DNA from 4 places in the Sphingobium sp. DC-2 genome. Region 3 is predicted to be linked to each of the others. Evidence: riboswitches for the same ligand, from Rfam matches in the RefSeq annotation. Region 3 holds a riboswitch; each other region holds the start of a gene.

Region 1 (2,198 bases), on a different contig from region 3:
CAGCCGGCGCAAGGACGCGGGCGCATTCGGTGTCATCACCGTCGGCGCCTTCCAGTCAGGCACGGTCGGCAATATCATCCCGGACACCGCCACGTTGCGGCTGTCGCTGCGTTCTTTCACCCCCGAAGTTCGCGCGCTTCTGCTCGATGGTGTTGAAAAGACCGCCAAGGGCGTCGCGATGATTGCGGGGGCGCCGCCGCCCTCGATTGTCCGCCCCTATGGAACGGCCGAGACCCGCAACGACAGTTCGCTGGTCGCGCGTCTCACGCCGCCCCTGAAATCGGTCTTCGGGGAGGGTGTCGTCTCCATGCCGGCTTCCGCGCCTGGCTTTTCGGGCAGCGAGGATTTTTCAATGTTCGCTGCGGCAGGGATTCCTTCAATCTATCTCATGATCGGGGGCGACGATCCTACGGTGCTCAACGGCTACAAGGAGAAGGGCATTGCCCCGCCCACCAATCACTCGCCCAACTATGCACCTTCTGCCCGCCAAGCTATCCGCAATGGCGCAGCGGCATTGGTAACCGCAATACTGGCTCAGAACGGGGGCAACTGATGCCGTCGGTGTGCAAACACCAGCACCCATCGGCTCGGAAACGCGGGACACGATGGACTTCGCCATTTTGAATTGTCGGCTCCTCGCCTCCGGCGAGGGGCCACTTCACCGGGCGTTGGGGCAAAGCGGCCGCTCGCAAACAGTTTCGCGAACGACAGCTTTCGGCAAAAGCTGTCTTGCGCTGCAAGCACCAACAGCATATTGGCGGGACGTTCATGCCGTATCCCGGCATGGGCAATGATCGCGCCGGTGCCCCGAAAGGGGCTTAATAGGGAACGCGGTGCGGATGGCGAAATCCATCCCAATCCGAGGCTGTCCCTGCAACTGTAAGCGGTGAGCGCGATGCACATGTGCGGATGGGATTGTCCCGAACCGCCAGCCACTGGGCCGGACGCTAATTCCTGCGAGGCCTGGGAAGGCCGTGCATCAAGTTATGACCCGCGAGCCAGGAGACCTGCCGGCGCTAGGTCGCTCTTGCTTTGGTCCAGGGGATGGTCAAGGCACGGTACTTCTCCGTCTGAGCGACGAACCTAAGCGGCTGGGGCCGTGAGGGTCTGCGTCTGCGGGCGACATGCGCCCGGCCGCCGTCGCAGGCCGACCGTTCGTGCGCCTGGTTGACCGTTTCAGGTCAGCCCTGACGATATGTGCCGGTTTGCCCCCGCCGTCCAAGCTCAGGCGCGGGGGGAACGAACATGAAGTCGATCCAATATCTGTCTCTGCTGGCTCTGACGGCGACGCCGGCTTTCGCACAATCCAATCCCAGCCAACCCACCAGGAATGAAGATGGCGACACCATCGTCGTGACCGGAAGCCGCTCCGGTGAGGCGGTGCCGGTCAAGCAGATCGGCGCCTCCATAACGGTGCTGGACGCAGAAGCGCTCGAAACGCGCCAGACGCGGATCATCTCCGATATCCTGCGCGACGTGCCTGGCGTGGCGGTCAACCGCACCGGCGCGATCGGCGGCCTGACCCAGATCCGCGTGCGTGGTTCGGAGGGCAATCACGTCCTGGTCCTGATCGACGGAATCAAGGCCTCCGATCCTTATTATGGCGAATATGATTTCGGTACGCTGATCGCCGATCCAGAGGCCAAGGTCGAAGTGCTGCGCGGCCAGCAGTCCTCCCTCTATGGGTCGGACGCGATCGGCGGCGTGATCCAATATATCACCCTGACCGGCGCGGAAGCGCCCGGCTTCTCGGCCCGGGCCGAGGGCGGCTCTTTCGGCACGTTCACTGGCGGGCTCCGCGCGGCTGGCGTTACCGGCGACCTCGATTATGCCGTCTCCGGCTCCTATTACCACACCAAAGGAACGCCGACCGCACGCTATGGCACCCGCGACGTGGGATCGGACAGCGCAGGCCTGTCCGCCAAGCTGATCTGGTCGCCGGCGGACAACTTCAAGGTCACCGGCGTCGCACGCTACAGCTACACTGACGCCGATACCAACGATAGCGAGAATGATCCGGGCAGCCCGCTGTTTGGCTACACTGTCGACAGTCCCGGCGTCCATTTCAAGAACAAGGCTTTCTACGGCCTCATTCGCGCCGAGTTGACCGCTCTCGACGGTCGTTGGACCAACGCCGTGACCGCGCAAATGGCGGACACGACCCGCAAGGGCTACACCGCTGCCGGCTTCGACTATGG
Region 2 (2,198 bases), on a different contig from region 3:
TTTTGGAGCGTTCCGGCTTCAGGGCGGGATTGCCGCTGTACGTGTCGTAAAGCTGATAGAGCGAAGGCGCCTTGAACCCTTCGCCATAGCTCAGGCGGAAATTGGTGACGCCGCCATTGGGCGAATAGTTGGCGTTGGCGCCGAAGGTGGTCGCCCCGCCGAACTGGCTATGATCGTCGCGGCGCACGCCAGCAGTCACGGACAGACCAGAGAGCGGCTTCACCACGGCGAGGCCATAAACGCTGTCGATGTTCGCCCTGTGGCTTTCGCGCGATCCGAAGCCGAAAAATTCATAGTCAGGCCGCTCATGCTCATAGCCGAGCAGCAGCTTCACTTCGTCGGCGGGCTGATAGACGGCTTCATATTCGAAGCGGAGATTGTTGCCGGAATAGCCGAAATCGGGATCAGTGCCGCGCAGGAAATAATAATCGCGGTCCTGCCGATACCAGGTCACCGCCGCGCGGTTGGTCAGCGTGCCGTCGAGCAGTGCGAAGTTGAGGCCCGCATAGCCGATATACTGGTTCGACCGGGCGACGTCCGGGCTGTCGGCAGGCGCGCCGAAGAAGCTGTCATAGTCAAGATCGCCATGGATATAATAGCCGCGAAGGTCCAGGCTGACATCATCGGTGAAGGCGATCTTCAACCGGGCGTTGCCGGTGACATTTTCATAACCGTCCTTTTCCGATCCGCCGAAGCCGGGCGAGACGGCGGAAATACCGTCCGTCCTGAAATAGGCGACGCCAACGCCGCCGGAAACGATGCCGCTGGTGCCCGATACGTCCGCCTTCGCGTTCAGCGTGTCGGCATAGCCATAATCGACCGACGCCTTGCCGCCGAAGCCTTCACCCGGCACGCCGGTCATGACGTTGACAACACCGCCGATCGCCTGGCTGCCATAGGCGATGGAGTTGGAGCCGCGCAGCACCTCGATACGGCGGATATTGCCGACCAGCAGATTGCCGAAATCATATTGATCGCCGATGCCGCTGGGGTCGTTGACCTTGACCCCGTCGATCAGCACCAGCGTCTGCGTCGTTTCCGCGCCGCGCACCGACACGCTGGTGACATTGCCGAGGCTGCCCGTCCGGTTGAAGCGGATGCCCGGCGTGGTCGCCAGCAGATCGACGACGCTGACATTCTGGCGGGTCTCGATCGTCTTTTCATCAATGACGGTGACCGCTTGTCCGACCTCGTCCGTCGGCTGCTCAATGCCGAGCGCGGTGACGACGATCTCCCCCGATTCCTCCGCGACGGCAGGCGTTGCGGCGAGGAACGCGATGAGCGAAATGCTTGTCTTCAACATGATTGTCTTCCCTGAGCGCCATGCGACATGAGGGCCAGGGCTTCCGCGCGAGCGGCCGGTGCGCGAGACAAGGAGACGCCAGCCCGCCCCGCGCACCGATGCGGCCCCCGCCGCTTCGTCGCTCAGACGGAAAAACACCGTGCCTGGGCCTGTCCCTGGACCCAAGGCAAGAGCGACCATGCGCCGGCAGGTCTCCTGGCTCGCGGGTCAGGGCAGCGATGCACGGGCCTTCCCGGACTCGCGCCCAGTGGCCGGTTCCCCGCGCCCTCCCCTTTCGAAAGCGTGAGTTACCAAGTGCATCGCGCTCGCCGCTTACAGTTGCAGGGACAGCCGCGGAATTGGGCGAAGGCTCGCCCGCACCGCATTCCCTTTCCGGCGCGATCTTCTTTCATGTGAGCGGTTGCCCGCCCACGCGGCGCGCCATAGGGGAAATGACGGGTTCTGCCAAGGAGTGGACGAATGCGATTGCTGGGCGCGGTGCTGGCCGGTGGGCGTTCCAGCCGGTTCGGGAGCGACAAGGCGGCTGCGGTGCTGCCGGACGGGCGGACTCTGCTGGAGCATGCGGCGGCTGCGATCGGGGCGCATGTGGAGGTGGTGGTCGTCTGCGGCCGGACGGTCGAGGGGATGACGGGGCTGGCGGACCGGCCCGTGCCGGACATGGGGCCGCTGGGCGGGCTGAACGCGGCGCTGCATCATGCGCGGGCCGAAGGACTTGACGCGGTGCTGACGACCGGGTGCGACATGCCGGTCTATCCGGCGGCGCTGGCGGAGGCGCTGGTCGGCGAAAGCGCTGCGGTTTTGAAGGGGCAGCAACTGGCCGGGTTCTGGCCTGTTTCCCTGGCGGACGAACTGGATGCACATCTGGCGGAGAAGAATAGCCGCTCGATCTTCGGCT
Region 3 (2,198 bases):
TCCTGCTTGCGCTCCAGCCCGCGCGCATCGAGTCCGGTGCCCCGGCCTGCCCATTGCTTGGCTTCCCCGCCCAGTACCTGCGCGCAAATGGCGGCGGCTGGCGTCGTGTTGCCGATGCCCATCTCGCCCAGCAGCAGCAGGTCGATGTCTGGCCGCACCGCCGCCGCACCGGCATTTATCGCCGCCAGGCATTCCGCTTCGGCCATCGCCGGGCCGTCGCAAATATCAGCAGTCGGCCGGTCCAGATCGATCGGCACGATCACCAGCTCCGCCCCGCACGCGGCGGCGAGCGCATTGATCGCCGCGCCGCCATTGTGGAAATTCGCGACCATCTGCGATGTCACTTCCGGCGGAAAGGCGCTCACCCCGCGCGCCGCAACGCCGTGGTTGCCAGCGAACAGGGCGGCACGGATGCGCTCTGCCCGTGGCCGTTCGCGCCCCTGCCATCCCGCCATGAACAGCGCGATCGCCTCCAGCCGCCCTAGCGATCCCGCAGGCTTCGTCAGCGACGCCTGACGGCTCGCGGCCGCCTCCCTCGCCAGCATGTCGGGGCCGGGCAAGGCCGCCAGCGCCCGGTCGAATGCCGCGCGATCGCGAAAACGGGTCATGTGCAGACAAATCCCTCAGGCGGGGTCCGCACGATGAAGTGGCCCTTCACCCCTTGCGGCCAGTCGGCATAGCGCACCACGCCTTCGTCGCTGGCGGCATGGCGGATGGCATAGTCGAGTATCGCCCGCGCGGCTTCTTCATCCGGCGTGAAGTCACCCAGCACATAGCCCACCTTGCCAGGCGCGCGCAGATGCACCGTGCAGTGGCGCTGGCAGGCGAAGAGGCAGGGCATTTCCTGGACCTCCACGGCGGCATAGCTGCTGTCGCTTGCCTGGACGGAACGCAGCGCCTGCGCCAGCAAAGCGCCGCCGCGCCGCCCTTCCCCATCTTCCCTTTGGCCGGCGGACAGGCGGCAGGTCGAACAGACCACCACCGCCGCCCCGGCCTCAACCCGGCGCAGCATCAGCCGCGCCCCCGCGTCACATCATGGATCGTCATTTCCGGCTCCCCGCTTCGACCGCAAACAGCCTTGCGGACGGACGAAGCAGGGGCGCACAGCGATACGCGTCCTGCACGGCCGCACCGGCAAGGCGATGGCTGTCGCTCAGCGAGGGATATCCCCGTTCGTCCGGCACACCCTGTCCGGTCGAAGAACGACTGCGGCAGGCAGGTCTCCTGGCTCGCGGGTCGGTGCGTCCGGCCGCCTTCTCGGAAAGCCCCTGCGGGGGGTTCCAATGGCATGATGGCCGTACGCTCTCCGCTTACAGTTGCAGGGGCAGCGCGGGCTTTGACCCGACTTCCCTTTTCATCCCCTTGATGGGGAACCTGTCGCGGCGCTGCTGATAATGCGGACGGGCTGACGCCGCAAGCGGCTAGATGCGGGGCACGGGCCCTGCCCGGCCATGCCCCGCCGGATCAGAAGTCCAGTTCGGCGCGCCAGCCCACGACATTTGCGCTGTAATCGCGGTCGGTGCCCGCCGGAATGGCCGCATCGGTGTAGCGCAGATGGGCGTAGTTGAGGTTGAAGCGGAGATATTCGATCGGCGTCCATACCAGGCCCAAAATCCAGGCATTTTGGGTGCCGCCCACGATATCCTTGTCATTCAGGTCCAGATAGTCATAGCGCGCGGTGAGTTGCAGCGCGCCCATCCCGCCGTCGCCAAAGGCCTGCCTGGGCTTGGTGCTGCCGAAAATGCCGTTCTTGTAGGCGCGTGTCTCGCCGGTCAGGAAATAGCCGACCTCAGCATAGCCGCCGAAGAATGTCGGGTCCGAAAGGCCGGGCCGCTTCGTCCGCAGCCAGTGCGTTTCACCGGCCCAATAGAGCGGCCCGCGCGTCCCCGCGAGCTCCAGCCCATAATGGCTTTCGCCCGTAGCATCGATTGCTGGCGTCGCGAGGAAACGCGTGTTGACCGTGTGCAGATAGGGGCGCTGGCGGTAGCGCAGTGGCTCATCCGACAGACGGTTGAGGTCCCGCCAATGGCCGGATGCGCCGAAATGCAGCTGAGTCTTGCCGATGCGCGGCGCAAGCACGATCCGTCCGTCGACGCTGTAGCTGTCATTCTCGTCGCCATCCTCGTCATTGGTCAGCGAATCGGCGCTGTCGGAAAACAGGCCTAGCTGGGCCAGCAGAATGCCCGACTTATATTGCG
Region 4 (2,198 bases), on a different contig from region 3:
GGTTTTCCATGAACAGCGAATATTGTGTGGTTAGCGTGCGAAAGCCGAGCGTCGTCGGAACCGGCGAGATGAAGCTGCCCGGATCGAAATCGAACGGGTCCACCACCGAGCTGCCGCCATAGGGCGAATTGTTGATGTGGCGGAATTTGATGCGATTGACGTCGAAGCCGACGAGCAGGCTGTTCTCCACCGATCCGCCCAATGGCGTGCGGATCGTGATGTCGCCATGATCCCCATATTGGTCCTGCCGGTGGATGATGTTGAGATAGTCGCCGCGCGTCACCAGCCCGGTCGCGGGGGAGAAGCGGTAATTCTCTGCATTGAGATAATCGCGGTTCGACTGGAGGTAGTAAGCGGCATTGCGCAGCGTCACTGTATCCGAAGCCTGCCATTCCGTGGACAGGCGCGTCCAGCTATCACGGAAATGATTCTCGCTGTCGGTGATGTTGAAGTTTATCTCGCGAAAACGCTTGTCGAACCGGCCATCATTCAGGGGCGTGCCGAAATAGGGCAGGATATGAACATTGCCATAGTCGGACGCCAGAGTGAAGCTGAGCGTGGGCGTGGCATCCCAGCGGAGCGCGCCTGAAATGGCGAGATTCTGGTTCTCGCTGTTGCGGTCGAGCCAGCCGTCCGATCGTGTGGCGCTGGCGGTCAGGCGGTAGGACAGACCGCCGCCGATAGGGCCGCCAATGTCTCCCGCGATCTGCACCGCATTGTCCGACCCATAGGCGACGCGGGCCTGCATGACCGTGCGATCCGTCACCGGCTTCTTCATGATGACGTTGATCGCGCCGCCGATCGCGCCTTCGCCCGAAATCACCGAGCTTGGGCCGCGCAGCACGTCGACACGCTCCACCGTCCACGGATCTACCGGGAAGGTGAGCGTGCCCGAAGCCACGAACAGGCGCATGCCGTCGACCAGCAACTGCACCGATCCGTGGCCCGAAAAGCCGCGCGCCGCCAGTGCCGTATTGCCGTTCCCTGGCGATCCCTGGAAGGTGATGCCGGTGGCGCGGCTCACCGCTTCCTGAATGGAGATGTCGCCCCGCGCCCGGATCGCGTCGCCGTCCAGCACCTCTATGCTGGCGGGCGTTTCGAAGACGGTAAGGCCCAGGCGGCTGCCGCTGCTAACGGTGTCCAGGCTGGTTTCGGCACGCAGGCCGGTGACCAGGATGGTGTCCGACGGTTCGGCCTCCGCGGCATGGGCAGCGGACGAAAGCGCAGCCAGGCTGGTGGCCGCGCACAGCGCAAATCTGGAAATAGTCATGATCAACAAACCCTGTCTGGCGTCATCGACGTCGAGCGAGGGCGTCCGCGCGAACGGCCGGCCCACGCGACAGCGCGACGCCCCCGGCGCCGTCGCTTGGGTCGATGCGGCCCCCGCCGCACATGCGTCGCTCAGACGGAATATCACCGTGCCTCGGCCATCCCCTGGACCAGGGCAAGAGCGACCAGACGCCGGCAGGTCTCCTGGCTCACGGGTCATCGCTTGATGCATGGCCTTCCCAGGCCTCGCAGGATTTAGCGTCCGGCCCAGTGGCTGCGGATGGGACATATGCCCAGCCGCGATATGCATCGCGCTCACCGCTTACAGTTGCAGGGACAGCCCCGGATTTGGGCCAGCCAGAACAGGTCTGGACAGCCCGCACCGCGTTCCCATTTTAAGCTCCTCTCGGAGCACCGGCGCGATCAATGTCCGGCAGGCGAGGCCTGTCGAACGGCGGCACAGATATCGCCAGTGATTGTTGAGGGCAAGCCCGTGATGGAAGCGATGATGAAAATGCGCATGGTGGAGGATGCGGACTGGCCGCTATCTCCCGATCGCCTCCAGCAGAAGCGGGGCGATCTGCTCGCCTATGGGGCAAGTGAGGGCGGGGCGTTTCTCCCCGCCCAGCACCTTCAGGCGACCCGGCTGCCGCCGGTGATGTTGCAAAGCCCTTCCATTTGGTCCTTGAGCGCGAGCTTCAGTTTCTTGAGCCGGGCGATGTGCAGCTCATCGGGATAGGGGCGGGCCGCCTCCTTCTGGATTTCGCTGTCGAGGCGGGCATGCTCTCGCCGCAAATAGCTCACATGATAATCGGACATCGTCATCTCCATGCCAAGTTGAGGATGTTCGCGCCGCTCCGGGCGCATCGTTGAGACGGGAAGGAAGTTCACGCCGTTTCCATTATTCTGGCGCGTCCTTCCTCCCCGCC

Evidence for each region. Region 3 has a riboswitch for cobalamin ahead of ET21_RS0120705 (DUF1636 domain-containing protein). Riboswitches for the same ligand answer to the same signal wherever they lie in the genome.
Region 1: another riboswitch for cobalamin. It lies ahead of ET21_RS0111625 (TonB-dependent siderophore receptor); the one in region 3 lies ahead of ET21_RS0120705 (DUF1636 domain-containing protein).
Region 2: another riboswitch for cobalamin. It lies ahead of ET21_RS0113500 (TonB-dependent siderophore receptor); the one in region 3 lies ahead of ET21_RS0120705 (DUF1636 domain-containing protein).
Region 4: another riboswitch for cobalamin. It lies ahead of ET21_RS0109185 (TonB-dependent siderophore receptor); the one in region 3 lies ahead of ET21_RS0120705 (DUF1636 domain-containing protein).

The regions. Positions count from the first base shown of each region.
Region 1 is NZ_JNAC01000051.1:196,990-199,187, reverse strand. Features, by position in the region: gene ET21_RS0111630 (amidohydrolase) at 1-553, shown strand, start outside; cobalamin riboswitch at 784-1,030, shown strand; gene ET21_RS0111625 (TonB-dependent siderophore receptor) at 1,246-2,198, shown strand, end outside.
Region 2 is NZ_JNAC01000057.1:166,599-168,796, forward strand. Features, by position in the region: gene ET21_RS0113500 (TonB-dependent siderophore receptor) at 1-1,303, opposite strand, end outside; cobalamin riboswitch at 1,471-1,695, opposite strand; gene ET21_RS0113505 (molybdenum cofactor guanylyltransferase) at 1,763-2,198, shown strand, end outside.
Region 3 is NZ_JNAC01000114.1:333,860-336,057, reverse strand. Features, by position in the region: gene cobT (nicotinate-nucleotide--dimethylbenzimidazole phosphoribosyltransferase) at 1-608, opposite strand, end outside; gene ET21_RS0120705 (DUF1636 domain-containing protein) at 605-1,012, opposite strand; cobalamin riboswitch at 1,197-1,393, opposite strand; gene ET21_RS0120700 (OprO/OprP family phosphate-selective porin) at 1,465-2,198, opposite strand, start outside.
Region 4 is NZ_JNAC01000043.1:86,982-89,179, forward strand. Features, by position in the region: gene ET21_RS0109185 (TonB-dependent siderophore receptor) at 1-1,270, opposite strand, end outside; cobalamin riboswitch at 1,446-1,703, opposite strand; gene ET21_RS0109190 (YdcH family protein) at 1,903-2,088, opposite strand.